Regions from separate parts of the Streptomyces sp. NPDC007991 genome, predicted to be linked through region 2. Evidence: riboswitches for the same ligand, from Rfam matches in the RefSeq annotation. Region 2 holds a riboswitch; the other holds the start of a gene.

The links. A riboswitch is a leader RNA that binds a small molecule or an ion and turns the genes downstream of it on or off. The one in region 2 is predicted to bind S-adenosylmethionine.
Region 1: it holds a riboswitch for S-adenosylmethionine, as region 2 does, so the genes downstream of both, ACFZDA_RS23205 (aminotransferase class V-fold PLP-dependent enzyme) here and thrC (threonine synthase) in region 2, are expected to answer to the same signal.

The regions. Positions count from the first base shown of each region.
Region 1 is NZ_JBIBJD010000008.1:1,504-16,894, reverse strand. It holds gene ACFZDA_RS23245 (hypothetical protein) at 7-246, opposite strand; gene ACFZDA_RS23240 (rhomboid family intramembrane serine protease) at 406-1,158, shown strand; gene ACFZDA_RS23235 (Lrp/AsnC family transcriptional regulator) at 1,155-1,436, shown strand; gene ACFZDA_RS23230 (small secreted hydrophilic protein) at 1,534-1,860, shown strand; gene ACFZDA_RS23225 (ATP-binding protein) at 1,784-3,301, shown strand; gene ACFZDA_RS23220 (winged helix-turn-helix domain-containing protein) at 3,298-3,957, shown strand; gene ACFZDA_RS23215 (SLC13 family permease) at 4,093-5,508, shown strand; gene ACFZDA_RS23210 (glycerate kinase) at 5,521-6,729, shown strand; gene ACFZDA_RS23205 (aminotransferase class V-fold PLP-dependent enzyme) at 6,684-8,051, opposite strand; SAM riboswitch class IV at 8,186-8,302, opposite strand; gene trpD (anthranilate phosphoribosyltransferase) at 8,377-9,441, opposite strand; gene ACFZDA_RS23195 (cytochrome b N-terminal domain-containing protein) at 9,578-11,200, opposite strand; gene ACFZDA_RS23190 (Rieske 2Fe-2S domain-containing protein) at 11,197-12,270, opposite strand; gene ACFZDA_RS23185 (c-type cytochrome) at 12,267-13,079, opposite strand; gene ACFZDA_RS23180 (heme-copper oxidase subunit III) at 13,157-13,777, opposite strand; gene ACFZDA_RS23175 (hypothetical protein) at 13,923-14,324, shown strand; gene ACFZDA_RS23170 (Ig-like domain-containing protein) at 14,401-15,391, opposite strand, start outside.
Region 2 is NZ_JBIBJD010000003.1:172,532-187,922, reverse strand. It holds gene murQ (N-acetylmuramic acid 6-phosphate etherase) at 1-545, shown strand, start outside; gene ACFZDA_RS09285 (hypothetical protein) at 542-2,566, opposite strand; gene ACFZDA_RS09280 (hypothetical protein) at 2,701-2,946, opposite strand; gene ACFZDA_RS09275 (Scr1 family TA system antitoxin-like transcriptional regulator) at 3,060-3,899, shown strand; gene ACFZDA_RS09270 (DUF397 domain-containing protein) at 3,883-4,095, shown strand; gene ACFZDA_RS09265 (hypothetical protein) at 4,350-5,171, shown strand; gene ACFZDA_RS09260 (hypothetical protein) at 5,186-5,755, shown strand; gene ACFZDA_RS09255 (carboxylesterase family protein) at 5,757-7,313, opposite strand; gene ACFZDA_RS09250 (NADH:flavin oxidoreductase) at 7,418-8,548, opposite strand; gene groL (chaperonin GroEL) at 8,727-10,349, opposite strand; gene ACFZDA_RS09240 (cold-shock protein) at 10,691-10,894, opposite strand; gene ACFZDA_RS09235 (ubiquitin-like small modifier protein 1) at 11,342-11,617, opposite strand; gene thrC (threonine synthase) at 11,748-13,034, opposite strand; SAM riboswitch class I at 13,053-13,208, opposite strand; gene ACFZDA_RS09225 (glucosyl-3-phosphoglycerate synthase) at 13,389-14,333, shown strand; gene ACFZDA_RS09220 (trehalose-6-phosphate synthase) at 14,407-15,391, shown strand, end outside.

The sequences.
Region 1 (15,391 bases), on a different contig from region 2:
CCATCCTCAGGAGCCGGCACCCGGCCTGTCCACGAGTTCCACCTGGTCCATCGCGTTGCACCAGCGGCAGCGCACCGACTCGATGGTCTCACTGAGCACCTCGCGCTCCTCGACCTTCGGCTCTCCGGCCAGGTCGAGGTGGACGTACTCGACGACCTTCGACGAGCGGGTCACGTCGAACCTCGTGAGGTTGCCGCAGAGGGTGCAGCGCCACCGCGTCTCGGCGGTCGGCAGGGGAACCGTCATCGTGGCCTGTTCTCTTTCCTTCTAGTGTCCGTGACGCCACCGGCATCCCCGGTGCGTGTGGCTCGTAACCCTACGGCCTGGCGGGTCCCCGCCGCCCACGCGTCCACGGCGGCGAGGCGGTCTGTGACGTTGCGTCCGGTTACGTCATGCTCTGTAGCCATGATCAGCAAGTGGAGTGCGCCGATCGTCCGGGCCGGCCGATGGGTCCGGGGGTCGTCGGCGCCGGTGACGTACGCACTGATCGCCCTGTGCTGCGCGGTCTTCCTGGCCGGCCCCGCCTCGGGGCTCGGTCCGGCGTACGGCACGGGCGACGAGCTGCTCGCCGCGCAGCGGGCCTATTTCCGGCGCTGGGGCGTGATCCCCGCAGAACTGTTCGAGGGGTCCGCCGGACCGGCCCTCACCCCGGCGACGGCCCTCTTCGTCCACGGCAGCTGGGTGCACCTGCTCGGCAACATGCTCTTCCTCTACGTCTTCGGGGCGATGACCGAGGAGCGGATGGGCCGGGTGCAGTTCACCCTGTTCTACGTCGGCTGCGGCTATCTCGCCCTGCTGGGCTACGCCGCCGCCAACGCGGACTCCGCGCAGTCCCTGGTCGGCGCCTCGGGGGCGATCTCGGCGGTCCTCGGTGCGTTCCTCTACCTGTTCCCCCGGGCCCGGGTGACCAGTCTCCTGCCGTTCCTGTTCTTCCTGCCGGTGCGCTTCCCGGCCTGGGTCGTGCTGCCGTTCTGGGCGGCGCTGCAGTGGCTGGCCGCCGGGCGGGCCCCGGACGGGCCGGGCGTGGCCTACCTCGCCCACCTGGTGGGCTTCGGCCTGGGCTTCGCCTACGCCTCGGTCCGCTACGGCCGTCCCACCAGCCCTACTAGAGTGAAGCCCGCCCCTGCTCCGGCCCCCGAGGGAGAGAACCAGCCGTGATCACCGCGATCGTCCTCATCAAGACCAGCGTGGACCGGATCCCCGAGATCGCGGAGTCGATCGCCGCGCTGGACAACGTCAGCGAGGTCTTCTCCGTCACCGGCACCTACGACCTGATCGCGATGGTCAGGGTGAAGGACCACGAGGACCTGGCGGAGGTCATCCCGGGCCGGATCAGCAAGATCCCCGGGGTGGAGGGGACCGACACGCACGTGGCGTTCCGTACGTACTCGCAGCACGACCTGGAGGCGGCGTTCTCCATCGGCCTGGACAACTAGGGCGTGTCCGCGAAGTCCCGCCTGCCGGACCCCGGATGAAGAGATCTTCATCCGGGGTTCATCATGCGCCCCGGGTTCCGTCCGCAGGATCGGGCACATGGCATTCTCCCGTCGTATGGCCGCCCTCTCCGCGGTCGTGCTGATCCCGCTGGGCATCGCCGCGACCAGTTACGCCCTCGCGGACAGCCCCGAGGCGCCCAAGGTCCCGTCCCAGCGGGTGGAGCTGGACCGCAGCACACCGCCCCCCACCTCCACGATCAGCCCCACGCCGAAGCCCACCCCGAAGCCCACGCCGGGCGACGAGGTCGTCTCGCGGCCCCCGGTGACCGACAGCTCAGCGAGTGACGATGACGACGACGACCGCGGCCGGGGAACCGGGGACGACGGGCCGGGCGACGACGACGGCGCCGGCTCCGACAACTGACCCGCGCCGCCGGCGGGTCTCCGCCCGGGTCCGCATCCTGCTCTGGCTGCTGCTCGTGATGGCGGTCGCGCTCGCCACCGTCGCCATGACCACCCGCTCGTTCCTGCTGCGGGACGTCGACAACCGGATCAACGGCCTGCTCGCCCAGGAGACCGGCGAGTTCGCCAACTTCGAGGAGCGGGGCGGGGATCCGCGCACGGGCCGGCCGTTCACCGACGCGGACCGGCTGCTGACGGTGTTCCTGGAACGGCAGAACCCCGACGCGGACGAGGAGCTGATCGGTCTGGTCCGCGGGGCGGACGGCACGCCCCGGCAGATCCGCCAGCGGCACGACCTGCCCGTCGCCCTGCCCCTGCACGAGGATCCCGCCGCCAGACGCGGCATCTTCGAGTCGGCCGCGTCCTCAGGCGTGCTGCACCGGCCGGAGGGCGAGATCCGGTGGGCCAAGGTCACCGTGGCCCAGCAGGGCCGGGAGCCGGACGCCGCGTTCGTCGTCGCCTTCCACCCCCAGCGCGAGCTGGCCCGCGTGAACAGCGTGTTCCGCACGCTGCTCGTCATCTCCGGAGTCGCCCTGCTGCTGACCGTCGGTATCGCCTGGGCGGTCGCCGGGCGGATCCTCAAGCCGGTGCGGGTGGTGCGCACCGCGGCGGCGCAGCTCACCGAGCAGGACCTCACCCAACGGATCCCGGTGCACGGCAACGACGACATAGCGGCCCTCGCCGAGACGTTCAACGGCATGCTCGACCGGCTGGAGCGGGCGTTCGCCGCCCAGCGCGAGTTCGTCGACGACGCGGGACACGAGCTGCGCACGCCCATCACCATCGTGCGCGGCCACCTGGAGGTGATGGGCGACGACCCGGCCGAACGCGAGGAGACGGTCCGGCTGGTGACCGACGAACTGGACCGGATGAGCCGCATCGTCGAGGACCTGCTGCTGCTCGCCAAGGCCGAACGCCCCGACTTCGTCTCCCCCGAGCCGGTCCAGGTCGCCGAACTCACCGCCGACGTCTACGTCAAGGCCCGCACGCTCGGCGACCGCGACTGGCAGCTCGCCGAGGTCGCCGACCTGGAGGCCGGGCTGGACCCGCAGCGGATCACCCAGGCGATGGTGCAGCTCGCGCAGAACGCCGTACAGCACACCACCTCCGGCCAGACCATCCGCATCGGCTCCCGCACCGACGGCCGGCACCTGGAGCTGTACGTCGCCGACTCGGGGCCGGGTGTGCAGCCCCAGGACACCGAGGTGATCTTCGAGCGCTTCCGGCGCGGCACGGCCCGCCGCGGCGCCCGGGGCTCCGGCGCCGGGCTCGGGCTGTCCATCGTCAAGGCGATCGCCGAAGGCCACCGAGGGCACGTACGGCTGCGCGACACGCCCGGAGGCGGCGCCACCTTCGCCCTCGTCCTGCACGCATCCCGGGCACCGGAAGGGGACCCCACGTGAACCGCATCCTCATCGTCGAGGACGAGGAGCGCATCGCCTCCTTCGTGGAGAAGGGCCTGCGCTCCAACGGCTTCACCACGACCGTCGTCACGGACGGCGACGCGGGCTGTGAGTACGCCCTGACCGGCGGCTTCGACCTCGTCGTCCTGGACATCGGGCTGCCCGGCCGGGACGGCTTCACGATCCTGCGCGAGCTGCGCGAGGCGCGGGTGACGGTGCCGGTGATCGTGCTGACCGCGCGGGACTCCGTACGGGACACGGTGGCCGGGCTGGAGGGCGGCGCCGACGACTGGATGACCAAGCCGTTCCGCTTCGAGGAGCTGCTGGCCCGGGTGCGGCTCAGGCTCCGCACGGCCGCGCGGGCGCCGGAGGTGACGGTACTCAGGTCGGGCTCCCTGAGCCTCGATCTCCGTACGCGGCGTGCCCGGTCCGGGGAGCGGACGGTGGATCTGACGGCCCGTGAGTTCGTGCTGCTGGAACTGTTCCTGCGGCATCCCGGGCAGGTGCTGTCCCGGGAGCAGATCCTGTCCCATGTGTGGGGGTACGACTTCGATCCGGGGTCCAACATCGTGGACGTGTACGTGCGCACGCTGCGGAAGAAGCTGGGGGCGGAGCGGGTGGAGACGGTGCGGGGGATGGGGTACCGGTTGCCGTAGCGGCACTCGGGCGCCGTTGCGGGGTGCGGGTTCGTTGTGGTTGTTCGCGCGGTTCCCCGCGCCCCTGAACGCATGTGAAAACTCCTTCATGTGAGGCTCATGGTCGGCTCACCGCCGCCGCGGATCCTCGATGACGTGACATGGAACCCCCGAGCTCTCACCGCCCTCTGCGTGGCGCTGTCGCTGTGCGCCCTGCTCGCGGTCCCCCAGAACTTCCCGGGACTGAGTGGCGACGCCCGTCTCACGCTCGTCGTGTTCGTGCTGGCGACCTGCGCCTGGATCGGGACGCCGATCGACGACACCTATATCGCCCTGGGCGCCGGGCTCGCCCTCACGGTGACCGGGGTGATCAGCAGCGACACCCTCTTCGGCACCCTCGGGGACGCCACGGTCTGGCTGCTGATCTGCGCGTTCGTACTGGCGGCCGCGGTGAGCCGGACCGGGCTCGCCGGGCGGGCGGCGGTGTTCCTGGTCAGCGGGGCGCGCACGGTACGGCAGCTCGTGCATCTGACGACGGCGGCCCTGGTCGTCACGGCGTTCGCGGTGCCCGCCACCTCCGGCCGGGCCGCGCTCGCGCTGCCGGTGTTCCTCGCGCTCGCCAAGGTCCTCGCCGACCGGAAGCGACTGGTCGTGATGCTGGCGCTGCTGTTCCCGACCGTGATCCTTCTGTCGGCGGTGGCGACCCTGATCGGTGCCGGCGCGCATCTGATCACCGTGTCGGTGCTGTGGGAGGCGACCGGGCAGCACATCGGCTTCACACAGTGGCTGCTGCTGGGACTGCCGCTGGCCGTGGCCTCCTCGCACCTGGCCGCCGAGCTGGTCCTGTTGACGACGACCCGGCGCTCGGACCGCCGCGGGCCGGTCCACATCACGCCCGAGGAGATCCAGCGACACAGCGAGCAGCCGGTGACCGGCCCCTGGAGCCAGGCCGAGAAGCGCTGCGCCCTGCTCATGGCCACGGTGGTGCTGCTGTGGTGCAGCGAGCCGCTGCACCGGGTGCCGCCCGCGCTGGTGGCGCTGACCGGCGCCGTCATCGCCTCCTCGCCCGCCCTGGGCACCGTACGCCTGAAGGACGCGCTGAAGACCGTCCCCTGGTCGCTGCTGCTGTTCATGGCGGCGACGATGGCGATGGGCGTCGCGCTCGCCGACTCCGGAGCGGCGAAGTGGCTGGTCTCCGGACTGCCGACGGGTGGTACCCCGGTGGTGTTCCTGGCGGTCGTGATCGCGGTGAGCACGGCGGCCCACCTGGTCCTCCAGTCCCGCTCGGCCCGCTCCTCGGTCCTGGTCCCGCTCGTCGTGGCCGCCTCCGTCGGCGTCGGGGTCAACCCGGTCGCCGCCGCGCTCGCCTCCACCGCCGCCGCCGGTTTCTGCCACACGCTGCCCGCCTCCGCCAAGCCGGTCACGCTCTTCGCGCAGGTCCCCGGCACCCCCACCTACACCCCGCCCGACCTGCTGCGGCTGTCCGCCGTCCTGGCACCGCTGACCGCCGCGCTCGTCCTGCTCTTCGCCGTCGCGGTGTGGCCGCTGCTCGGCGTGTCCGTCACCCGTTAAGGAGCCCCATCCATGCTGACCCGTGTCGTCGTAGCCCCCAGCGGCTTCAAGGAGTCCCTGTCCGCCGAGGCCGCCGCCGAGGCCATCGCCACGGGCGTGCGCCGGGTCCTGCCCGGCGCCGAGCTCGACCTCGTCCCGCTGGTGGACGGCGGGGAGGGCACGGCCGTCGCCCTGGCCGCCGCGACCGGGGGGCGGCTCGTCACCGCGCCCGCCACCGGCCCGGTCGGGGAGACCGTCGCCGCCCACTTCGCCCTCCTGGGCGACGGGGACACCGCCGTGGTGGAGATGGCGGCGGTCGCCGGCCTCTCCCTCGTCCCGCGCGACCTGCGCGACCCGGGCGCCACCACCACGTACGGCGTCGGCGAACTGATCCGTTCCGCGCTCGACCGGGGCGTGCGGCGGATCCTCGTCGGCTGCGGCGACTCGGGCACCTCCGACGGCGGCGCGGGCGCGCTCCAGGCGCTCGGGGCCCGGCTGCTGGACGAGCAGGGCGAGGAACTCCCGTTCGGGGGCAGGGAGTTGACGCGGCTGCACCGCATCGACTCCAGAGGCCTGGACGCCCGCCTGGCTGAGGTGGAGCTGCTCGTCGCCTGCAACCCGTTCAACGTGCTGTGCGGTGAACGGGGCGTGGCCCGGGTCTTCGGCCCGCAGAAGGGTGCGACGCCCGAGCAGGTCGAGCAGTTGTCGGCCGGACTGGAGAACTGGGCCTTCGTCCTCACCCGCGATGTCGCCGTCCCGGACACCGATCTCCGGTACGGTCCCGGAACCGGGGCCTCCGGCGGGCTGGGCGCCGGCCTCGCCGCCCTCGGCGCCCGGCTCCTGCCCCGCTTCGACGTACTGCTGGACCACCTCGACCTGGACGCCCGGCTGGCCCGTGCCGACCTGGTCGTCACCGCCGAGGGCGCCCTGGACCACCAGACGCCGCGCGGCAAGGTCCCCGCCGAGGTGGCCCGCCGGGCCAAGCTCTACGGCCGCCCGGTCCTGGCCCTGGCGGGCACGCTCGGCGAGGGCGCGCACGAGGTGCCGGGCGTGGACGCCTGCCACGGCATCCTGCCCGCCCCGATGGAGCTGGCCGAGGCACTGCTGCGCGCGAGCGAACTGCTCACCGACGCCACGGAACGCGCCCTGCGGATGATCGTCCTCGGCACTCGGCTCCCCCTGACCCTCAACGCGGTTCAGGCGGAGGTGTCCGGCACGCAGCGCCCGTCCTCCGTGCGGTAGTTCCACCGCGCCCCGTCCGTCACGAGCTCCCGCACGGCCCGCACGAACCGCTCCACGTGCTCGTCCGGCGTGCCCGCGCCGAAGCTGACCCGGATGGCGTTGAGGGACTTCTCACCGGGCGCGGCATCGGGCGACCCGCACTCGCCCTGCGTCTGCGGGTCGCTGCCGAGCAGTGTGCGCACCAGCGGGTGGGCGCAGAACAGCCCGTCCCGCACGCCGATGCCGTACTCGGCGGAGAGCGCGGCGGCGAAGTGCGAACTGTTCCAGCCCTCGACGACGAAGGAGAGCACACCGACGCGCGGGGCGTCGTCCCCGAACAGGGACAGGAACCGCACCTGGGGGACGTCGGCGAGCCCCTGGCGCACCTTCCCGACCAGGTACTGCTCACGGGCGACGAGCGTGTCGAAGCCGGCCTCGGTCAGCGCCTTGCAGGCGGAGGCGACGGCGTAGGCGCCGATGACGTTGGGCGATCCGGCCTCGTGACGGGCGGCGCCGTCGTGCCACTCGACGTCCACTCCCCCGTCCGTGCGCCGGGTGACCTTGCGGCTGGCGCCGCCGCCCGCGAGGTACGGCTCGGCCTCGCGCAGCCAGTCGGCCCGCCCCGCCAGCACCCCGGAGCCGAAGGGCGCGTAGAGCTTGTGCCCGGAGAAGGCGACCCAGTCGACGTCGAGGTCCTTGACGGACACGGGGTGGTGCGGGGCCAGCTGGGCGGCGTCGAGCACGATCCGGGCGCCGTGCGCGTGCGCGGCCGCCGCGAGTTCCCGTACGGGCCACAGCTCGCCGGTGACGTTCGAGGCTCCGGTGACGCAGACGAGGGCCGGGCCGTACGGGTCACGGCCGGCGAGGGCGCGCTCCAGGGTCTCGACGGCCTCGCGGGGGCTGCGCGGGGCGTCGAGGTACGTGACGCGGGCGTCGCGCCAGGGCAGCAGGGAGGCGTGGTGCTCGGTCTCGAAGACGAAGACCTGGCAGCCGGCCGGGAGCGCGGCGGCGAGCAGGTTGAGGGAGTCGGTGGTGGACCGGGTGAAGACCACCTGGTCACCGCCCCGGCAGTCGAGGAACTCCGCGACGGTCCTGCGGGCGTTCTCGAACAGGTCGGTCGACAGCTGGGACAGGTACCCGGCTCCGCGGTGGACACTGCCGTAGTACGGCGCGTAGGCGGCGACGTCGTCCCAGACCCGCTGGAGCGCCGGGGCGCTGGCGGCGTAGTCGAGCGCGGCATAGGTGACCTCGCCGCCGGTGACGAGCGGGACGGTGACGTCCCGGCCCAGAACGGGCAGGGGGGCGCACACGGACGGGTCGGCGGCGACAGTGAAGACGGACATGGGTGAACTCCCGTGAAGGCAGGTGGAATCCGCCCGCGAGCGCTTACGGCTCCAAGCGGGGGGTGAAGGAAAGAGGGATGCGGAGGCGGGGCTCTGCGGCCCTATCGCATTCGCTGGTTCACGAGAGACTCCTCGTCACGCGCTTGCCACAGACCTCGCTGCCTGCGGCCTGGTCTTCACCCGGGGCACCCCGCCACGGACGGAGGGTTGCCGGACAGTCGGCCGGGGCCTCATGACTGTCACTCATGACCTGATCAGGAACGTATGCGAAAAGATCGGCGTCCCGCAACCCGAGTCCGGATCGCGGGACGCCGTACGGAATCCGCTACGCGTTGCTCGCGGCCACCCAGCGCTCCAGCGTCCGCTTCGCCGCCCCCGAGTCGATCGACTCGGCCGCCTTCGCCATCCCGGCGCGGAGCTGCTCGGCCAGCGGGGCTGCGGTCGGCTCCAGGGCGACCAGCGCCGCCGCCGAGTTCAGCAGGACCGCGTCGCGCACCGGGCCCGTCTCGCCGTCCAGCAGACGGCGGGCGACCTCCGCGTTGTAGGAGGCGTCGGCGCCGCGCAGGGCCTCCACGGGGACGAGTTCGAGGCCCGCGTCGCGCGGGTCGAAGGCCTCCTCGGTCACCTTGCCGTCGTGCACGACCCACACTCTGGACGTGGCGGTGGTGGTCAGTTCGTCGAGGCCGTCGTCGCCCCGGAAGACCAGGGACGAGTGGCCGCGCTCGGCGAAGACGCCCGCGACGATCGGTGCCATGCGCGGGTCGGCGACACCGACGGCCTGGGCCCGCACCTTCGCGGGGTTGGTCAGCGGACCGAGGACGTTGAAGATCGTCCGGATGCCCAACTGGCCGCGGGCCGCGCCCACATGGCGCATCGCCGGGTGGAACTTCGCCGCGAAGCAGAAGGTGATCCCGGCCTCCTCGGCGACCTGGGCCACCCGGTGCGTCGGCAGCTCCAGGTTGACGCCGAGCTTCTCCAGCACGTCCGACGCCCCGGACGCCGAGGACGCCGCGCGGTTGCCGTGCTTGACGACCTTCGCGCCCGTGCCGGCGATGACGATCGCCGACATCGTGGAGATGTTGACCGTCTTCGCCCCGTCGCCGCCCGTGCCGACGATGTCGACGGCCGGACCGGGAACCTCGATCACGTTCGCGTGCTCGTACATCGCCCGGACGAACCCGGCGATCTCCTCGACGGTCTCGCCCTTGGCCCGCAGCGCCACCACGAGTCCGGCGATCTGGGCGTCCGTCGCCTCGCCGCGCATGATCAGGTCCATCGCCCACGCGGTGTCGTCGGCGGTCAGGTCCCGGCGGTCCAGCAGACCGTTCAACAGCAGGGGCCAGGAGCGGCCCGCCGCGGTGTCGCCTCCAGCGGGGGTCACAGCGCTCATAAGCCGCTCCAGGGTCAGGCGTCCCGCACTACGGGACGACAGTCTCAACGAGGTCCACCCTATCCAGCCCCGGGCACCGCGAAGGGCCCCGTCCGAACACCGGACGGGGCCCTTGTGTGGCGTGGCGAAGCAGTGATCAGTGGTGGCCGTGGCCGCTCGTGATCTCCCGGTACTCCTCGGCGGTCGGCTTCGGGATCTGGGCTCCCTCGCCGTAGTAGGAATCGCTGAGCTTGGCGCGCAGCTTCTCGGAGCCCTTCACCTTGCGCTCGACACCGTTCTCGTCGACCGTCGGGCCGATCTCGACCGGCTGGTACTGCTCGTGCGCCGTGAGCGTGTACATCTGCTCCTGGCTGAGCGGCTCGTGCACCTCGATGAACTCACCGTGCGGCAGGCGCTTGATGATGCCCGACTCGCGGCCGTGCAGCACCTTCTCCTTGTCCCGGCGCTGGAGGCCGAGGCAGATGCGCTTGGTGATGATGAAGGCGACGACCGGTCCGAGGAAGAACCCGATCCGGACGAACCAGGTGACCGAGTTGATCGACAGATGGAAGTGGGTGGCGACGATGTCGTTGCCACCGCCGATCAGCATGATCATGTAGCCGGTGACCCAGGCGACACCGAAGGCGGTGCGCGTCGGGGCGTTGCGCGGCCGGTCCAGGATGTGGTGCTCGCGCTTGTCCCCGGTGACCCACGACTCGATGAACGGGTAGAGGGCGATGATCCCGAGGAACAGACCGAAGAGGACCAGCGGGATGAACACGCCCAGGACGAGCGTGTGACCCCAGAGGTTGATCTCCCAGCCCGGCATCGCGCGGACCAGACCCTCGGCGAAGCCCATGTACCAGTCGGGCTGCGCGCCCGTCGACACCTGGTCGGGCCGGTAGGGGCCCAGCACCCAGATGGGGTTGACGGTCACGAGGCCGGCGATGGCCGCGATGACACCGAAGACCAGGAAGAAGAAGCCTCCGGCCTTGGCCATGTAGACCGGCAGCAGCGGCATGCCGACCACGTTCTTGTTGGTCCGGCCGGGACCCGCGAACTGCGTGTGCTTGTGGTAGAAGACCAGGATCAGGTGGCCGACCACGAGCCCGAGCATGATGCCCGGCAGCAGCAGGATGTGGATCGAGTAGAACCGGGCGACGAAGTCGGTCCCCGGGAACTCCCCGCCGAACAGGAACATCGAGATGTACGTGCCGACGATCGGCACGGACAGGATCGCGCCCTGGGTGAAGCGGACACCGGTGCCGGAGAGCAGGTCGTCCGGGAGCGAGTAGCCGGTGAAACCGGTGAACATGCCCAGGACGAACAGCAGGAAGCCGAACAGCCAGTTGATCTCGCGCGGCTTGCGGAACGCGCCGGTGAAGAAGACGCGCATCATGTGCACGAACATGCCGGCGAGGAAGATGATCGCCGCCCAGTGGTGGATCTGCCGGATGAGCAGACCGCCGCGGACGTCGAAGCTGATGTCCAGCGTGGAGGCGAACGCCTCCGACATCAGCTGCCCCTGGAGCGGGACGTAGCTGCCGTGGTACTCCACCTCGTTCATCGACGGGTGGAAGAACAGCGTCAGGTACACACCCGTCAGGATGATGATGATGAAGCTGTAGAGGCAGATCTCACCCAGCATGAAGGACCAGTGGTCCGGGAAGATCTTGCGCATGTTGGCCTTGGCCAGGGAGTAGATCCCCAGGCGGCCGTCGGCCCAGTCGGCGACCCGCTCTCCGGCGGGCGCCTTGCGGCGGTCGTCCTTGTTACTCATCCGCGCTCCCAGAAGGCAGGACCGACGGGCTCTTCGAAGTCGCCGAGCGCCTCGAGGTAGCCCTCGTCGTTCACGCCGATGCGCAGCTGCGGCAGGGCGTGACCGGCGGGACCGAAGATCACTCGGGCACCGTCGGACAGGTCGAAGGTGGACTGGTGGCAGGGGCAGAGCACGTGGTGCGTCTGCTGCTCGTACAGGGAGATCGGGCAACCGACGTGGGTGCAGATCTTCGAGTACGCGACGATGCCCTGGTGCGACCACTCGAGCTCGCGCTTGTCCTTGATGTTCTCCGGCTGGATCCGGACGATCATCAGGGCGGCCTTGGCGATCTCGTTCTGGAAGTCGTGGTCGTGCTCCTCCAGGCCCTCGGGCTTGGCGAAGGTCAGCGAGCCGACCGCGACGTCGGAGGGACGCAGCGGCTCGTTCGTGTTCATGTTGACGAGCAGCTTGCCCCTGGACCAGAGCGTGTGACGCAGCTTGTCCTCGGGCAGCGGGCCGAGGTCGCGCAGCAGCACGACACCGGAGAGCGGCACCAGCGTGAGCGCGCCGAACATGGTGTTGCGGATCAGCTTGCGGCGGCCGAGCGCGGACTCCTTGGCGCCCTGCTTGAAGTCCGCGAAGACCTTCTCGCGCACCTCGGGCTCCGCCTCGATCGGGTGCCGCTCGTCGGCGATCTCCACGTCCGACATCAGGGTGCGGGCCCAGTGGACCGCGCCCGCGCCGATGCAGAACAGCGCGATGCCGAGCGTCAGGCCCAGCGCGAAGTTCAGCGCGCTGATGTGGCCCAGCGGGAAGATGTAGACCGACTTGTCGACCGGGATCGCCACGAACGAGGCGATGAAGGCGATGGTGGCCAGCATCGACACCGTGAACATCAGGGCGACCGAGCGCTCGGACCGCTTGGCGGCCTGCTCGTCGACGTCCTGGATCCGGTGCTCGTGGGGAGGCAGACCCGGGTCGGCGAACGGGTGCTCGTCCGCCGGGGTCAGCGCCCCGTGCTCGTCATGTCCTGCGCTCTGCTCGGACTGCTCGGCAGGCAGGTTCTCTTCTGGAATGTCTTGGCTACTCATGACTTCTTGGCCTTTGCGGTCCGGGCGGCGACCCACACGGCGACGGCGATCAGCCCGCCGAGACCGAAGATCCAGCCGAACAGGCCCTCGCTGACCGGCCCGAGGCCGCCGAGCTCGAGGCCGCCGGGGCTCTCGGACGTGCTGCTGTTGACCGCGTCCAGGTACGCGATGATGTCCTGCTTGTTCTTCTCCGACAGCGTGGTGTCGGGGAAGGACGGCATGTTCTGCGGGCCGGTCTGCATGGCCTCGTAGATGTGCTTCGGGGCGACACCCTCAAGGGTCGGCGCGTACTTGCCGTGCGTGAGCGCACCGCCCTTGCCGGTGAAGTTGTGGCACTGCGCGCAGTTGGTGCGGAACAGCTCACCGCCCTTGGCGATGTCGGCTCCCTGGGGGCCGTACTGCTCCTCGGTCGGGATGGCAGGACCGGCGCCCAGCGAGGCGATGTAGGCCGCGAGCTGGTCGATCTCGGCCTGGCTGTAGATGTTCTTCTTCTTCGGGACCTGCGGGCCCTGGGAGGTGGCGGCCGGCATACGGCCGGTGCCCACCTGGAAGTCGACGGCGGCGGCGCCGACACCCACCAGGCTCGGCCCGTCGGAGGTGCCCTGACCGCCGGTGCCGTGGCAACTGGCGCAGCCGACCGAGTAGAGCTTCTTGCCCTCCTCGATGGTGAGTGACTGGGCGGTTTCGTCGGCCTCAGCCTTGCTCGTGGGTGCGAACACGGCGTACAGCCCCCCGCTGAAGAGCAGCGCGAGGAGTAGGACGACGACCGCCGCCAACGGGTGGCGTCGTCGTGCGGAGAGCTTTTTCACGGATTACCCCGGTGTCAGGATCTTCTGCGTCGGTGCTTCTGGGATGCGTGCCTCGTCGGGCGCGCGCTGCGGTCCCGCTACTTGATCATGTAGATCGTGGCGAAGAGGCCGATCCAGACGACATCGACGAAGTGCCAGTAATAGGACACGACGATCGCGGCGGTCGCCTGCTCGTGGGTGAACCTCCGGGCCGCGTAGGTCCGGCCCAGGACCAGCAGGAAGGCGATGAGACCGCCCGTCACATGCAGGCCGTGGAAGCCGGTGGTCAGGTAGAAGACCGAGCCGTACGGGTCGGAGGACAGGGACAGGCCCGCGTCCTTGACCAGCTCGGTGTACTCGAAGACCTGACCGCCGATGAAGATCGCACCCATCACGAAGGTGACGATGAACCACATCCGCAGCTTCTTCACGTCACCGCGCTCGGCGGCGAAGACGCCGAGCTGGCAGGTGAGCGAGGAGAGCACCAGGATCGTGGTGTTCGTCGCCGAGAACGGGAAGTTGAGATGGGCAGCCATCTCCTTCCAGTGATCGGGACCCGTCACCGATCGCAGGGTGAAGTACATCGCGAAGAGGGCCGCGAAGAACATCAGCTCGGAACTCAGCCAGATGATGGTTCCGACGCTGGTGAGGTTCGGCCGATTGACCGACGGGTGCGCGTGCCCGGTTTCTACTGTCGTTGCTGTCGCCACGACCGACATTATGTCGGTCGCTTATCCCGCCCTCACTCCGGGGGGTGCCGTTCGGAGTGTCTGACCCGGTCGTACCGGTGTTGACGTGGTGTTCAAGGGAGTAGCATCCGGCCCAACGGGCCTGTCCTTACGACGCTGACGTCACGGAGGAACAATGCAGCCGACCGCCACGGTGCTGGTCTACAGCGACGACTCCAACACCCGCGAGCAGGTGCGGCTCGCCACGGGACGGCGGCCGGCGCCGGACGTTCCTGTGGTGGAGTTCGTGGAGTGCGCGACTCCGGGTGCGGTGCTCAAGGAGCTGGACCGGGGTGGGATCGATGTCTGTGTGCTGGACGGTGAGGCCGTGCCGATGGGGGGCATGGGGCTCTGCCGGCAGATCAAGGACGAGGTGTTCAACTGTCCGCCGGTGCTGTTGCTCATGGGGCGGCCGCAGGACGCGTGGCTCGCGACCTGGAGTCGCGCCGAGTCGGCGGTGACGTTGCCGGTGGAGCCGGTGGAGTTCGCCACGGCCCTGGCTTCGCTGCTGCGGGAGAGGGCGGCTTTGAACGCCTAGGAGCTCGAAGGTCCTCGTCGTTCGGCGGGCGCGGGTGGTGTGTGGCTTGTCGCGCAGTTCCCCGCGCCCCTCGAGGTCAGGCGCTCTGCGGGCGCAGGCGGGCACTGTCGGCTGTTGTGGGGCCCTCTGGGGTGCCGGCGGTGAGGGCGCTGCCTGTGCGCCACTGCTTCCACTCGAGGTTCCAGTCGCCGAAGCCGTTGCCGAAGGGGGCCATCGTGTCGCCGCCGGAGTTGATGACCTTGACGACGTCGCCCTCGCGGACGGTGTCGTAGAACCAGGCGGCGTTCTCGGTGCTCATGCCGGTGCAGCCGTGGCTGACGTTGGCGTAGCCCTGGGAGCCGGTGGACCAGGGGGCGGCGTGCACGTACTCGCCGCTGTTGGTGACCCGTACGGAGTGGTGGACGACCAGGTCGTAGAAGTCCGAGGCGCCGATGCTCGCGCTGGTCATGCGGACGGTGCCCTCCTTGGCCAGGACGACCTTGACACCATTGCGGGTTTCGTAGCCGGGCTTGCCCGTGGTGACCGGGATCTGCCGGACGATCTCGTCGTTCTTGTAGACCGTCATCTGGTGGGCCGCGGCGTCCGTGACGGCGATGACCTTGTCGGCGGTGGTGATCGTCAGCGGCTTGGCCGTGCCGCCCCGTATCCGGTCGCCGATCTTGATGCCCTCGAGGTTGCTGCGGACCTGGATGGTGGCCTGTGCGGGCCAGTAGTCCTTCGGGCGGTAGTGGAGCTCCTTGTCGTCCACCCAGTGCCAGGCGCCCTCCGCGGCGGGCATGGAGGAGACCTTCAGGGCCCCTTCGACGACGGCCCGCTGGGACCTGTCCTTGACGGGGCGGCTCAGCTGGGCCGTGATGGGCTGGCCGACGCCGTAGGTGCCCGCCTTGGGGCCGAAGGTGACGTTCAGGCGCTTGTTGGCGGTGGTCTTGCCGGTGTCGAAGGTGAGGACCTTGCGGCCGGGCGCCCCGTCCTCGTCCTCGGTGCTCACCCGGACCGTGTAGCTGGCGTTGGCGGCGAGCGGTGTGGTGCTGTGCCAGCGGCCGCCGTCGGCGGAGAGTTCGCCGGCC
Region 2 (15,391 bases):
CCGACCTGGAGCCCCTCGGCCTGACCCCGGACGACACGGTGGTCGGCGTCTCGGCCTCCGGCCGCACCCCCTACGCCATCGGCGCCGTCGAGTACGCCCGCGCCCACGGCTCCCTCACCATCGGCCTGGCCTGCAACCCCGGCAGCCCGCTCGCGGCCGCCGCCGAGCACGGCATCGAGATCGTCGTGGGCCCCGAACTGCTCACCGGCTCCACCCGGCTGAAGGCCGGCACGGCACAGAAGCTCGTCCTGAACATGCTCTCGACGATCACGATGATCCGCCTGGGCAAGACCTACGGAAACCTGATGGTCGACGTCCGCGCCTCCAACGACAAACTGCGCGCCCGCTCCCACCGCATCGTCGCCCTCGCCACCGGCGCCTCGGACGAGGAGATCGAACGGGCGCTGGCGGCCACCGACGGCGAGGTGAAGAACGCGATCCTGACCCTCCTGGCCGACGTGGACGGCCCGACGGCGACCCGCCTGCTGGCGGACTGTGACGGCCACCTCCGCGCGGCCCTGGCGGCGGCGACGGGCACACCCTAGAGCCCGACGGCGACCCTCGGCCCCTCCCCTCGCCACTCCTCGTGCTCCGTCGCGGCCTTGCCGGCCAGGGCGTTGACGGCCGCGTTGAAACGCTCCATCGAGGTGGGGCGGTCCGGGCCCAGGACGTACTCCTTGAGGACCCGGCGGTCGGCGGCCATCGGGTCGTGGCGCGGATCGCGGACCGAACGCAGGATCTCCGGCAGACGCGCGCAGTCCCGGTCGAGCAGGTAGGCGCCCCCGGCGGTGGTGTACGCGGCCCGGAACTCCGCGTCGGGCAGGTCGGCCGCATTGGTCAGCACGTACGGCTTGAGGCTCGCCACGAAGTCCGCGACCACGGACGACACGTCGCTGATGAGCAGGTCGGCCTGGTCGAAGCACTCGTACAGCGTGGGCAGTTGCCCGACCACCACGTTGTGCCGGACGGGGCCCCGGCTCTCCCAGAAGATCCGGTGCCACTCGGCACGCAGCTCGTGCCACTCGGCCTCCCCGTCCAGGCCGGGGAGGCGCGCCGCACGGGTCTGCTCGGCGTCGTCGCCGGCGAGCCGCCCGGACAGCTCGGCGAGGCGGGCCTGGATCTCGGCGAGCCGCGGCTTCGCGGCGGCGACCGCGGCGGCCGCCCGCTCCGCGTCACGCCGCTCGTTGTCCGCGCGCAGCAGCTGCCGGACGGCCCGGTCCGCTTCGGCGGCCGCGCGGGAGCGCTTGCCGGTGAGGGGATGCGGCTTGTAGACGACCCGTACGTTCTCCGCGAGCAGTCTCTCCACCAGCGTCACGCCCATCGGGATCAGGGACGTGTGGCAGTCGTCGTCGCTCCAGCCCTCCCAGGTCGGCGCGTACAGCACGACCGGCAGCGGACCGGGCACATGGTCCGCGTGCAGCCGGATCGACGACAGCTGCGGACGGCCCACCTCGACGATCGCCCCGTCACTGATGGCGTGCCGCACCCGCTGGTAGCGGTCCCGCCCGGCCCGCCCGGCCACCCAGATCTCGTCGTACACCTTGCTCACCCGGTTGCTGCTGGCGAGCTTGTCGCTGTCGCCGTGCCCGATGAAGACGTGCTTGGCCTCGGCGACGCGCAGCATGTGCACGTTCTTGCCCGCGTTGCCGGGGTAGAGGACGACCCGGAGCTCGGGCAGCTCCAGCTGCGCCACGTCATCGGCCTTCGGCACGCACACCACCGGCAGCCGCGTACGGCTCAGATAACGGAACGAGGCCCGCTCCCGCAGGATGATCAACGGCCGCCGGTCGAGCTGTTCCAGCGTCTCGATCCACATGTTGACCTGGTACATGAAGTCCCGGGACACGGACGCGAAGCTGAAGTACAGCGCCACCTCCGGCCGGTACCCGCCCAGTTGCCGGTTGACCTCCGCGATCACCTCGCCCCCCGAGGGCATCCGGCGGGCCCGGCGCAACTGCGCCAGCAGCGCCACGACGGCCACCGCGGACAGCCCGGCCGTGAGCGCGAAGCCGACGCCGGCAGGGGTCCACTCCCCGACCGCCAGCGCGACAAGCAGCCCGGCGTGCGCGGGCACGTCGAGATGCAGCAGCTTGCGCAGGAACCGCCGGTAGAGGAAGGCGGGCGGCGCCGCCGGGATCCCCGCCCCGCTCATGTCGAGGTTGCGCACCACCACCGGGAGCGTGCGCCGCCGCCGGACGGCGTGATGCACCGCCGTGTACAGCGTCACCAGCGCGAAGTGGGCGCTGAACACGGCCAGGGCGGTCACCAGCACCGCGTCCGAGGCGTTCATGCGGTCGGCCAGGGCGAGCAGCATCACCGTCCGCACGGTGAACCGCATGGTGCGGGTCAGCTGCAAGGCGGCCAGCCGCCGCACGAAGGACGGCGACCGCGCGTGCAGCACCTCGTCCGCGACGTAACTCACGACCGAGGCCGCCGCGAAGCCCCACAGCGACGGCAGCAACGCGAAAACGGGCAGGGCGGCGAAACCGGCGGCGAAGAGCAGGACGAGCAACAGATCGGTCTTCCCGCGCACACGCAGGACACCACACAGCCAACGGAGCGTCATGAACAGGATTCCTCTGGGGAAAGAACGTCTCTTCCGGGAGGGCGTGCGGTGGGGCGTACGCCGCTGTACGCGCGGTACGCCAGTTCGACGACGAGAGGGGGCGAATGGTTGTACACCTGCCGGTCACCAATACTTCACCGTGACTCCGACTCCCGGTTGACCTGCCTCACCCGAGCCCGCAGCGTCTCCTGCACGGGCAGCGAGCGCAGTACGTCGGTCAGCTGCTCGGCTGTCCGTACATTGCACCGCCCCAGATCGACCAGGGCGAACGGCTCCTTGCTCGCCCCGCTCACGGGGTCGATGCCCAGCGACGGCAGCACGACACCGACTCCCGCGAGAGCGTCCCGCAGCGACTCCACGATCTCTTCGGTCGAACGCACCTTTCCCTACCTCCACACTGAGTTTGCGATTCACCACACAGCGTGTCCGAGGGGTCTCTAACCTGGCCATACACGGCGTTCCAACAACCCCATGTGTGCGACAGGGAGTGCCCATGCCCGGATCCAGGGACCTCGACCCGTCCTCCTCCCCGCGGGCCCTCCTGGGCGCCGAACTCCGCCACGCCCGCGAGAAGGCCGGCCTCAGCCAGGAGGAACTGGGACAGCGGCTGTTCGTGAGCGGGTCGTTCATCGGGCAGTTGGAGGCGGGTACGCGGAGGTTGCAGCGGGAGTACGCGCGATTGCTGGACGAGGTGCTGGGGACGGAGGACTTCTTCCAGCGGAACTGCGGGGCGGCGGCGAAGTCGAAGTATCCGGAGCATTTCGCGGAGGCGGCGGAGGCGGAGGCCCGGGCTGCGGCCATCAGGGAGTACACGTCGATGCTGATCCCCGGCCTGCTTCAGACGCCCGCCTACGCCCGGGCGGTGTGCCGCGCCTATCAGCCGACGGCCCCCGATGAGGAGATCGAGAAGAGGGTGGCCGCTCGCATGGAGCGGACTCGCATCCTCGACGATCCAACAAAGCCGATGTTGTGGGCGGTGATTGACGAGTCGGCGTTGCGTCGGGTGACAGGAGGGGCGGAGGTTATGGCAGAGGCTCTGTGGCACATCACCGAGCTGGCTCGCCGGAGCCGGGCCATCGTGCAGGTGCTGCCGTTCGACGCGGGGGCGCACCCGGCCATGCAGGGGTGCATCAAGCTGATGGACTTCGACGACGCGCCCCCGCTGGTCTACCTGGAAGGCGTTGGCACCGGGCGGCTGGATGACGACCCCGCCACCGTCGCGGAGTACCGGTTCTACTACGAGTTCCTCGCGGCCTCCGCGGTCTCGCCGGAGAAGTCTCTAGCCCTGCTTGAAGCGATGGCCCAGGATTACGAGCATGAGGAACATTCCTGACTCCGACCTGCGCGCGGCCACCTGGCACAAGTCCAGCTACAGCGGCGGGAGCGGCGACAACTGCCTGGAAGCCACCCACGACTTCCCCACCGCCATCCCCGTCCGTGACTCCAAGAACCCCCACGGCCCGAAGCTCGTGTTCCGGGCCACCGCCTGGGCCGCGTTCGTCGCAAACCTCAAGGACGAGACGGCCTGAGCTTCGGGCTCCGAGCTTCGAGCCCTCTTTTCAAGGAACGGGTGGAGGGCCTCAACCCGCCCTCCCGCCCTGGCAAGTTGACGTGACGCATCCGGCTTGCCACGGACAGTCACGTACCTCTACCGTTCCCGCATACGCAACAGCCCCCGCTCGGTGCGCCAACACCTGCGGGGGCTTAACCAACGAGATCGAAGGACAAGTTCGGTCCCATGGCTGAGTCCCAGCTTAGTGCTGCCTCCCCGTCCGCGCACCCAATGGCGAACCCGGGTTACGGCAAGCGCTCCGCCCCCGACCAACTCCCCCGCTCCCCGCACGACTTCGCACACCTCCCACCCCGCGAAGCCGCCATCGCCGCCTACCTCGACCGCCTCCCCGACGGCGCCGACATCTCCGTGAAGACGCTGGCCAAACAGCTCCCGTACGGCCAGTGCGCCCTGGGCACAGCCCTCAACCGCATCCAGCGGGCAGGCCACCTGCGCCGGGGTCAGGAGTGCGTGACGGCGGACGACGGCAGCTCCCGCTGGATCACCCGAACGTGGTTCACCCGCACCGCCCGGGATGACGACTGGTGGGCCGCCTTCACTCGCGGCGACGTACCAAAGCAGCAGCGTCCGACCCGCTCCCGGGCCCATATCCTCCTCGCCGCCCTCGGCCGTACCGCGCCCGTCCTGTCCCTCTCCCAGGCCGATTGCACGACCCTCGCCCCGCTGGTGACGGAGTGGTTCACTCGGGGCGCCTCGGAGGACGACATCCTGCGAGCCCTCACGGCCGGCCTGCCGACACCCGTCCACCACCCCGCCGCCCTGGTCCGCAACCGCCTGACCAGCAAACTTCCGCCCCCACCCGCCCCACGTCCGCCCCTACGGGTCCTGGAGTGCGCGAACTGCGGCGCTCCGGGACGTCCGGAAACCCTGCCAGGGGGGCGTTGCAGCGCCTGCCGGGGCGAACGCGCGCCCGCGCAACCCCCCGCACCCCTGTCCGCCCCCACGGTTCACGACCGCGCGGCCCAGATCCGCGCCGCGATGGCCCAACGACGCCGAGAGGACACCGCCAAACTCAAGGACTACGCAGACTGAGGACAATGGGCACCATGAACCATGCCCAGCTGACCGCCCTCGGCCGTGCCCTCCGTCTGCTCGGTGAGCATGGGGAAGCCCTCACCTCCGACACCCCGGACGCCAAGCTGCACGAGGTCAAGGCGGATCTGAAGCGCGCCCTGGACCTGCTGGAGGAGAGCGTCTCGAACGCGGCGCCCAGCACACGCTGCCCCGAGCATCCGAACGGCCCGGTCGACGAGGGCGCCCCCGACCTGTGCCTGCTGTGCGAGACCCGGCGCCGGGCCGCCCGCCGGGCGGAGTTCAACGGACCCGCCCCGCATCACCAGCCCACCGAGCCGGTCCAGTCCCGCTACGGCGTCAGCGGTGACCGCCCCCAGCCCCAGCAGCGCTGGCTGCCGGAGCTGTGGACCGGCCAGACCTGGCAGCTGTGCGGCACCCCGCGCCGGGACCGCCGCGAGGCCGAGCTGTACATCGCCGCCCAGCGCAAGGCTCCCCGGGCCGCCATGGCGTACCGGCTGGTGCACGAGTTCACCGACTACGAGGTGCTGCGCGTGTGGGGGACACCGGTCAGGGTCGACATCGAGCCGATGGGCAACCTGTAGCTCACAGCAGGGGCAGGGCGGAGAAGTCGTGGCCCTCCCACAGCCGCCGCGACGTCTCCTCCGGGTACGCCCGCACCGTCGGCTCCGCGTCCAGCACCTGCACCAGCCGCTCCGTCTCCTCGTACGCCGGCCAGCCAGGGTCCCCCGTCCTCGCGAACGCCGTCCAGGACGACCGGAAGCGCGACGACAGCGCCTCGGCCTCGGCGGACGGCTCCGTGCCCGCGAACAGCAGGGCCCCGAGGTCCGCCCCGTACGTGCCGAACAGCAGGGGGATGTCCAGGCCGTGGCAGGCGCCCAGCGCGCCGCCGCTGCCCGGGGCCGGCCAGGTCAGCTCGTAGACGTGCGCCCGTCCGCCGCCGGCGCGCTGCGCCTCGGCCAGGTGCAGGGAGGGCATGGCGAACAGCCAGTCCGTCTGGACGCGTTCGTACAGTTCGCCGGGGGTCGCGTCGGGGAAGGCCGTGCGGTAGTCCCGCTCGCCGTCGGGGCCGGGGGCGAAGAGGCGGAGGGCCGCCGTCGCCCGCTCCTCGGATATCTGGCCCAGCTGTCCCGCCATGGCGACGAAGAGGCGGTACTCGTCGCGGTTGTGGCCGACGATCAGGTCGATGTCCTTGGCCGCGCCGGCCGCCAGCGCCTGCCAGGGCGTGACCGGCAGGACCTCGCCGTCGACGACCGGCGAGAAGGGCGTGACCGTCGGCGCCGCCTGGCCCCAGCGGTCGACGTACCCGGCCATCTTGGCGCTCAGCGACTCACCCGCCGAGGTCAGTTCGCGCGGCGGGATCGTCGCCAGGTCGGCGACCGTGGGACGCAGTCCCGCCTCCGCGGCGAGCGCGGCACCGATGTCACGGGCCAGTGCGTCGGAGAAGAACGTCCCCGGCACGCTCTGCGCGATCGCCCGCCGGAACAGGCCGGTCGCGCTCGGCATGGAGAGCAGCGAGGCGACCGAACCGGCACCGGCCGACTCACCGAAGACCGTGACCTGGCCGGGGTCGCCGCCGAACGCCTCGATGTTGTCCCGGACCCATTCGAGGGCGGCCACCTGGTCGAGCAGCCCGCGGTTGGCGGGAGCGCCCTCGATGTACGCGAAACCCTCCATGCCCACGCGGTAGTTGAGCGACACGACCACCACGTCGCCGTCGGCCGCGATGCGCCGGGCGTCGTAGCCGGGGCTGCCGGCGTGGCCGAGCTTGTAGGCGCCGCCGTAGATCCACACCATCACCGGGCGGCGGGCGCCCCGGTCGGGTGCGGGAGTCCAGACGTTGACCGTGAGCCACTCGTCGCCCTCGGGCACGTCGATCAGGCCCGGTCCGGCCAGGTTGCCGAGGTCCTGCGGGGGCGGCGGGCCGAAGGCGTAGGCGTCCCGTACGCCGTCCCAGGCGAGGGCGGGGCGCGGTGCCTGGAACCGGGCCTCGCCCACGGGGGGCGCGGCGAAGGGGATGCCGCGGTAGACGGTGAGGCCCTCCTCCGTGCGGCCGCGTACCGCACCGGCGGTGGTGCGCACCACCGGTGCGGGCTGCCCGGCCAAGGGGCCGGTCGGGGGGTGGGACTCGGTCGTCGTCATCTCTGGAGCTCCTCACGGGGTGCCGGTGAACAGGCGCTCCGCCAGTGTCCTTGACTGACGCAAGGGAAACCAGGGCGGCCCGGGTGCGGACCGCCCCCGGGGGATCAGCTGAGCGTCTTCAGCGCCGCCGGGTCGTACGGCGCCAGCTCGTCGAAGCGGCCGGACAGCACCTTCTGTGCCCACTGCGGGTCCTGGAGCAGGGCGCGGCCCACGGCGACCATGTCGAACTCGTCGCGCTCGAAGCGGTCCAGGAGGTTGTCGAGGTCGCCGACCTCGGCGCCCTCGCCTTGGAAGGACTTGAGGAAGTCGACGCCGCTCAGGCCGACCGAGCCGACGGTGATGGTCGGCTTGCCGGTGAGCTTCTTGGTCCAGCCGGCCAGGTTGAGGTCCAAGTCGTCGAACTCGGGCACCCAGTAGCGGCGGGTGGAGGCGTGGAAGGCGTCGACACCGGCCGCCGCGAGCGGGGTCAGGATGGCCTCCAGTTCCTCGGGCGTCTCGGCGAGGCGGGCGTCGTAGGCCTCCTGCTTCCACTGCGAGTAGCGGAAGATGACGGGGAAGTCGGCGGAGACGGTCTCGCGGACGGCCGCGACGATCTCCGCCGAGAACGCGGCACGGGCGACCGGGTCGCCGCCGTAGGCGTCGCCGCGGCGGTTGGTGCCCTCCCACAGGAACTGGTCGAGCAGGTAGCCGTGGGCGCCGTGGATCTCCACGCCGTCGAAGCCGATGCGCTCGGCGGCGGCCGCGGCCTCGGCGAACGCGCCGATGACGGCGTCGATGTCGGCCTGGGTCATGGCCTTGCCGGTGGGTTCGGTGGCGCCGATGCGCAGACCGGAGGGGCCGACGGCCGGGGCGTCCGCGACCGGGGGCTCGCCCTGGTTGCGGACCATGCCGATGTGCCAGAGCTGCGGCACGATCGTGCCGCCCGCGGCGTGCACCGCCTCGGCGACCTTCGCCCAGCCCGCGAGCTGCTCCTCGCCGTGGAACCGCGGCACGCGGTCGCTCTGCCCGGCCGACTCGTGGCCGACGTAGGTGCCCTCGGTGACGATCAGGCCGACACCGGCTGCGGCACGGCGCGCGTAGTACGAGACGACGTCCTCGCCGGGGATGCCGCCCGGGGAGAACATGCGGGTCATCGGCGCCATCGCGATCCGGTTCGGGACGGTCAGGCCGCCCAGCGATACGGGCCGGGACAGGATTTCGGCGGCGCGGGAGGCGGCGGAGGCGTCGACGGTCACGTGGGGGCTCCTCTTGATACCGGACAGTATGTGCATACGCATAAGACGTACGGTCCAACCATCCGGCCCCGGCCACCTCATCCCGTCCGCACTGTGATCCCGGACACGCCCGAGGGCGGCACCCCCTGTCGGAACAGGGAGTGCCGCCCTCAGCAAGGACGTTGATCGACCAGGTCGATCAGAAGTCCATGTCACCGCCCGGCATGCCGCCGCCGGCGGGCGCGGCGGCCTTCTCCGGCTTGTCGGCGATGACGGCCTCGGTGGTGAGGAACAGCGCGGCGATGGAGGCGGCGTTCTGCAGCGCGGAACGGGTCACCTTCGCCGGGTCGATGATGCCCTCGGCGATCATGTCGACGTACTCACCGGTCGCGGCGTTCAGGCCGTGGCCGACCTGGAGGTTGCGGACCTTCTCCACGACGACGCCGCCCTCGAGACCACCGTTGACGGCGATCTGCTTCAGCGGGGCCTCCAGCGCGAGCTTCACGGCGTTGGCGCCGGTCGCCTCGTCACCCTCCAGCTCCAGCTTCTCGAAGACCTGGGAGGCCTGCAGCAGGGCCACGCCACCACCGGCGACGATGCCCTCCTCGACGGCCGCCTTGGCGTTGCGGACGGCGTCCTCGATGCGGTGCTTGCGCTCCTTGAGCTCCACCTCGGTGGCGGCACCGGCCTTGATGACGGCCACGCCGCCGGCCAGCTTCGCCAGGCGCTCCTGCAGCTTCTCGCGGTCGTAGTCCGAGTCGCTGTTCTCGATCTCGGCGCGGATCTGGTTGACCCGGCCCTGGACCTGCTCGGCGGAGCCGGCACCGTCGACGATGGTGGTCTCGTCCTTGGTGATGACGACCTTGCGGGCCTTGCCCAGGAGGTCGATCGTGGCGTTCTCCAGCTTGAGGCCGACCTCCTCGGAGATCACCTCGCCGCCGGTGAGGATGCCGATGTCCTGCAGCATCGCCTTGCGGCGGTCGCCGAAGCCCGGGGCCTTGACGGCGACGGACTTGAAGGTGCCGCGGATCTTGTTGACGACCAGGGTCGACAGGGCCTCGCCCTCGACGTCCTCGGCGATGATCAGCAGCGGCTTGCCGGACTGCATGACCTTCTCGAGGAGCGGCAGCAGGTCCTTGACGTTGCTGATCTTCGAGTTGGCGATCAGGATGTACGGGTCGTCGAGGACGGCCTCCATACGCTCCATGTCGGTGGCGAAGTACGCCGAGATGTAGCCCTTGTCGAAGCGCATACCCTCGGTGAGCTCCAGCTCCAGACCGAAGGTCTGGGACTCCTCGACGGTGATGACGCCTTCCTTGCCGACCTTGTCCATCGCCTCGGCGATGAGCTCGCCGATCTGGGTGTCGGCGGCGGAGATGGAGGCCGTGGAGGCGATCTGCTCCTTGGTCTCGACGTCCTTCGCCTGCTCCAGCAGGGCGGCGGAGACGGCCTCGACGGCGCGCTCGATACCGCGCTTGAGGGCCATCGGGTTGGCACCGGCGGCTACGTTGCGCAGGCCTTCCTTGACCAGGGCCTGGGCGAGCACGGTCGCGGTGGTCGTACCGTCACCGGCGACGTCGTCCGTCTTCTTGGCGACTTCCTTGACCAGCTCGGCGCCGATCTTCTCGTACGGGTCCTCGAGTTCGATCTCCTTGGCGATGGACACACCATCGTTGGTGATCGTGGGGGCGCCCCACTTCTTCTCGAGGACGACGTTGCGGCCCTTGGGGCCGAGCGTCACCTTGACGGCGTCCGCGAGCTGGTTCATGCCGCGCTCGAGGCCGCGCCGCGCCTCCTCGTCGAACGCGATGATCTTGGCCATGTGAAGTGGTCCCTCCAGGACTGGGGGTGATTACTTCGGACCGCGCCCGCGCCCGCGACGGACGGCTCGCCGACCTCGTGGTTCCTTCCCACCCGGCCTGCGGGCCTCACCGACCCGGTCCTTACGTTGTCACTCTCACCTTCAGAGTGCTAACGCAATGATTAGCACTCGGGCATGGCGAGTGCAAGCGACTCCCACGGTTCGGGCGGGCGCTCAGCCTCCGGCGAACAGGGCGCACCCGGCTCGGCCCGCAGGCCACGGGCAGGCCGAAGGGCCCGCACCCCGGGGGGTGCGGGCCCTTCAGAGAAGACCGGTCGCTTGCGCTTGGTCGTGGTGCGCGTTCAGGCAGAGACGCGAACCATGTCGGCCTGCGGTCCCTTCTGGCCCTGCGAGATCTCGAACTCGACCCGCTGGCCCTCTTCCAGGGTGCGGTAGCCGTCCATCTGGATCGCACTGTAGTGGACGAAAACATCCGCACCACCGTCGACCGCGATGAAGCCGTACCCCTTCTCCGCGTTGAACCACTTGACGGTGCCCTGAGCCATGCCTAACTCCCCTATTACTGGCCCTTGCACAGATCCACACTTCGCGGACCCGGGTCAGACCTCACCCCCCACGGTTGGGGGCGTGCGCCGGAACGCGTCGACCGCGGCCGAATGTATCTGTCCAACTGCCGTCTGCAACAGGTCAATCGGACGAGAATTCTGGACGCGCGGGGTCCGGAATGTAGGGAGAATTCGCCAGACTTCAGGGCAAGTCGGGCCACACAAAAGGAACGAAAGCCGCGAAAGATACACACACTTTGGCTACATCTTGTCGGGCGCGCGGCGGGAATCCAGGGCTCCCGATCGGGAGATCGGCGCTGCGTTCCCCAACTGTACCGCGCTCAATCACACAGAATTGCCCCCTCCGCTTCTCTCACGGAGGGGGCAATTCGATGAACTCTCAGTGACCGCCGTTACCGAAGGTAACAATCAAGCCGGTCGACCGGTTCAGCCACCCGCGACGGCGGGGATGATCGACACCCCGGCGCCGTCCGGCGTCGCCGTCTCCAGACCCTGCTCGAACCGCACGTCGTCGTCGTTGACGTACACGTTGACGAACCGGCGCAGCTTGCCCTGGTCGTCCAGCACCCGGGCGGCGATCCCGGTGTGGTTCTTCTCCAGATCGGCGATGACCTCGCCGAGGGTCGCCCCCTCGGCGGCGACCTCGGCCTGCCCGCCGGTGTAGGTACGCAGGATGGTGGGGATACGAACGGTGACGCTCATCGGGGTATGACCTCCGGTTTTGATTGAAGCTACGGCTGGGGGCGCACCTAGGGGCGCGGGGCTGTGTCGATGTTCGGCTCCGCCGCGTGGGCGCGACCAGCCCCGTCCGGCCCGCAGCAAGTACGAAGCCCTAAACGAGCCCCGCCTCACGGAACGAATCCAGGTTGGGACGAATGGTCGCAGTAAGCCCCGTCCCGGCCACCGCATCCAGCGTCTTCAGACCATCCCCCGTGTTCAGCACCACGGTCGTCAACGACGGGTCGAGCACCCCGTTCTCGATCAGCTTCTTCGCCACGCCCACGGTCACCCCACCGGCGGTCTCCGCGAAGATGCCCTCGGTCCGGGCGAGAATCTTGATCGCGTCGACGACCTGCTCGTCGTTGACGTCCTCCACCGCACCACCCGTACGCCGCGCGATGTCGAGCACGTACGGCCCGTCCGCCGGGTTGCCGATCGCCAGCGACTTGGCGATCGTGTCCGGCTTCTGGGGGCGTACGACGTCGTGCCCGGCCTTGTACGCCGTCGACACCGGCGAGCAGCCCTCGGCCTGCGCGCCGAAGATCTTGTAGGGCTTGTCCTCGACCAGCCCGAGCCTGATCAGCTCCTGCAGCCCCTTGTCGATCTTCGTGAGCTGCGAGCCGGAGGCGATCGGCACCACGATCTGGTCGGGGAGCTGCCAGCCGAGCTGCTCGCAGATCTCGTACGCCAGGGTCTTGGAGCCCTCCGCGTAGTACGGCCGCAGGTTGACGTTGACGAAGCCCCAGCCCTCGCCGGCCGGGTCGCCGATCAGCTCGGAGCAGAAGCGGTTCACGTCGTCGTAGTTGCCCTGGATGCCGACGAGCTCGCCGCCGTAGACCGCGGCCATGACGACCTTGCCCTGCTCCAGGTCGTGCGGGATGAACACGCAGGAGCGGAAGCCGGCGCGGGCCGCCGCGGCGCCCACGGCACCGGCGAGGTTGCCGGTGGAGGAGCAGGACAGCGTGGTGAAGCCGAAGGCGCGGGCGGCCTCCAGGGCCTGGGCGACGACCCGGTCCTTGAAGGAGTGCGTGGGGTTGCCGGAGTCGTCCTTGATGAAGAGCTTGCCGGCGTCGACACCCAGCTCACGCGCGAGGTTGTCGGCCTTGACGAGCTGGGTCCAGCCCGGGTTGATGTTCGGCTTCGTCGCCACGTCGGCCGGGACCGGCAGCAGCGGGGCGTAGCGCCAGATGTTCGCGGGTCCCGCTTCGATCCGCTTGCGGAGTTCCTCGGTGTCGTAGGCCGAGAAGTCGTAGGCGATCTCCAGCGGGCCGAAACACTCCTCGCACGCGAAGACCGGGCCGAGGGGTACGCGGTGGCCGCACTCGCGGCAGCTCAGGGCGGCGGCGGGGCCGAGGTCTACGGTGGAGTCGGTGGTGCTTGCAACAGTCTGCACAGCCATGTGAGGCGAGGCCCTTTCTCCTCATCTTCCTCACGACGCATCTCGCCGTGAGACGGATTTGGCACCTTCCCGAGCCGGGAGCCTCGCGGAGCGGTCGACAGTGACCTACGAGTATCGGCTGGAGGGTTGCCGGGGCTTCATCGGGCCGTATCCCTCTGCCCCTCTGGATGAGCTGTATTCGGTTGTAAACAACGGCTGACCCCGGACATGCGATGGTCATCCGCGTTGTTCAAGACTGTAACCGACGACCAGGACAGTTGAGATAGTCGTCCGAACCGCGAGATGACTGTACCCGTCAGCCGCTACCGCGGCGGGCAGTCCGTCCCGCCGAGAGTACGCAGAGGAGCCGCCACGGTGCTGGAAGAAGTCGAGCGCTGGCTGAGCACCCGGTCCTGGTCAGCGACCGATCGTCCGCTCCACCAGATCCTGGCCGCCAAGCAGCGCACGGGCCAGACGGTGAGTGTGGTGCTGCCCGCGCTCAACGAGGAGGAGACGGTCGGTGACATCGCCGCGATCATCCGCCATGACCTGATGCGGCAGGTGCCGCTCGTCGACGAGCTGGTCGTCGTCGACTCGGGGTCGACCGACCGCACGTCGGAGGTGGCCGCCGCCGCGGGCGCGACGGTGGTGCACCGCGACGAGATCATCCCGCGGATCCCGGCCGTGCCCGGCAAGGGCGAGGTGCTGTGGCGCTCGCTGCTCGTCACGCGCGGGGACATCGTCTGCTTCATCGACGCGGACCTGAGGGACTTCTCGTCCGAGTTCGTCTCCGGGATCGTGGGCCCGCTGCTCACCGACCCGGACGTCGCCCTGGTGAAGGGCATGTACGACCGTCCGCTCGGCGGGGCGGCCGGGCAGGGCGGCCGGGTCACGGAGCTGATGGCCCGCCCGCTGCTCAACATGCACTGGCCCCAGCTGGCCGGGTTCGTGCAGCCGCTCGGCGGCGAGTACGCGGCCCGCCGCTCGCTGCTGGAGCAGCTGCCGTTCCCGGTCGGCTACGGCATCGAGCTGGGCATGCTGGTCGACGCGCTGCACCTGGTGGGCCTGGACGCCCTCGCCCAGGTGGACGTCGGGGTGCGCAAGCACCGGCACCAGGACGGCCAGGCGCTGGGCCGGATGGCCGCCGCCATCTACCGCACGGCCCAGCTGCGGCTGGCCCGCGGGCATCTGATCCGGCCGTCCCTGACGCAGTTCGAGCGCGACGGCGACGGCTTCGAGCCGCGCACGTACTCCGTGGACACCGAGGAGCGTCCGCCGATGGCGGAGATCGCCGAGTACCAGGCGCGGAGAGCGGCCTGACCGGGGTCGTTTTCGGCCGGATGGGGCGGGGCCGCACGTTTGAGCGTTTCCGGGCCGGGCTAGGTTGAGGCGTATGGCTTCGACGTACGGTGCTGCACAGGTGCTGGTGGCGTCCAACCGCGGTCCTGTTTCGTACGCGGTGGGCGAGGACGGTTCGCTGAACGCCAAGCGGGGCGGCGGCGGACTGGTCTCGGGCCTGTCCGCGATCGGCTCGGACGCCGACGCGCTGTGGGTGTGCTCGGCGCTGTCCGACGGCGACCGCGAGGCGGTCCGGCGGGGCGTCGGCGAGGACGGCGTGCGGATGCTGGACATCCCGGCCGACGTGCACGCCGACGCGTACAACGGCATCGCCAACTCGGTGCTGTGGTTCGTGCACCACATGATCTACCAGACGCCGCTGGAGCCGGTCTTCGACGCGGAGTTCCGGCGCCAGTGGGCGTCCTACGAGACGTACAACCGGGCGTTCGCCGAGGCGCTGGCCGAGGAGGCGGCACGGGGCGCGGCGGTCGTGGTGCAGGACTACCACCTGACGCTGGTGCCTGGCATGCTCCGCGAGCTGCGGCCGGACCTGAGGATCGGCCACTTCTCGCACACGCCGTGGGCGCCGCCCGAGTACTTCCGGATGCTGCCGGACGACGTGGCCGGGCAGGTGCTGCGCGGCATGCTGGGCGCGGACCGGCTGGGCTTTCTCACGCGGCGCTGGGCCGACGCGTTCACGGCGTGCGCCGAGCAGTTCGCCGGCGGGCTCGGGGGCACGCGGATCGGCGTGCACGGGCTGGGGGCCGACGCGGACTTCCTGCGGAAGCGGTCGCACGAGCAGGACGTCGAGGAGCGGATGGCCGCGCTCCGGGAGGAGATCGGCGAGGGCCGCCGCACCATCGTGCGGGTCGACCGCACGGAGCTGTCGAAGAACATCGTGCGCGGCCTGCTGGCCTACCGCCGGCTGCTTCAGACCCACGCCGAGTGGCGCGAGCGCGTGGTGCACGTGGCCTTCGCGTATCCGTCGCGCCAGGACCTCGCGGTGTACCGGGAGTACACGGCCGAGGTGCAGCGGGTCG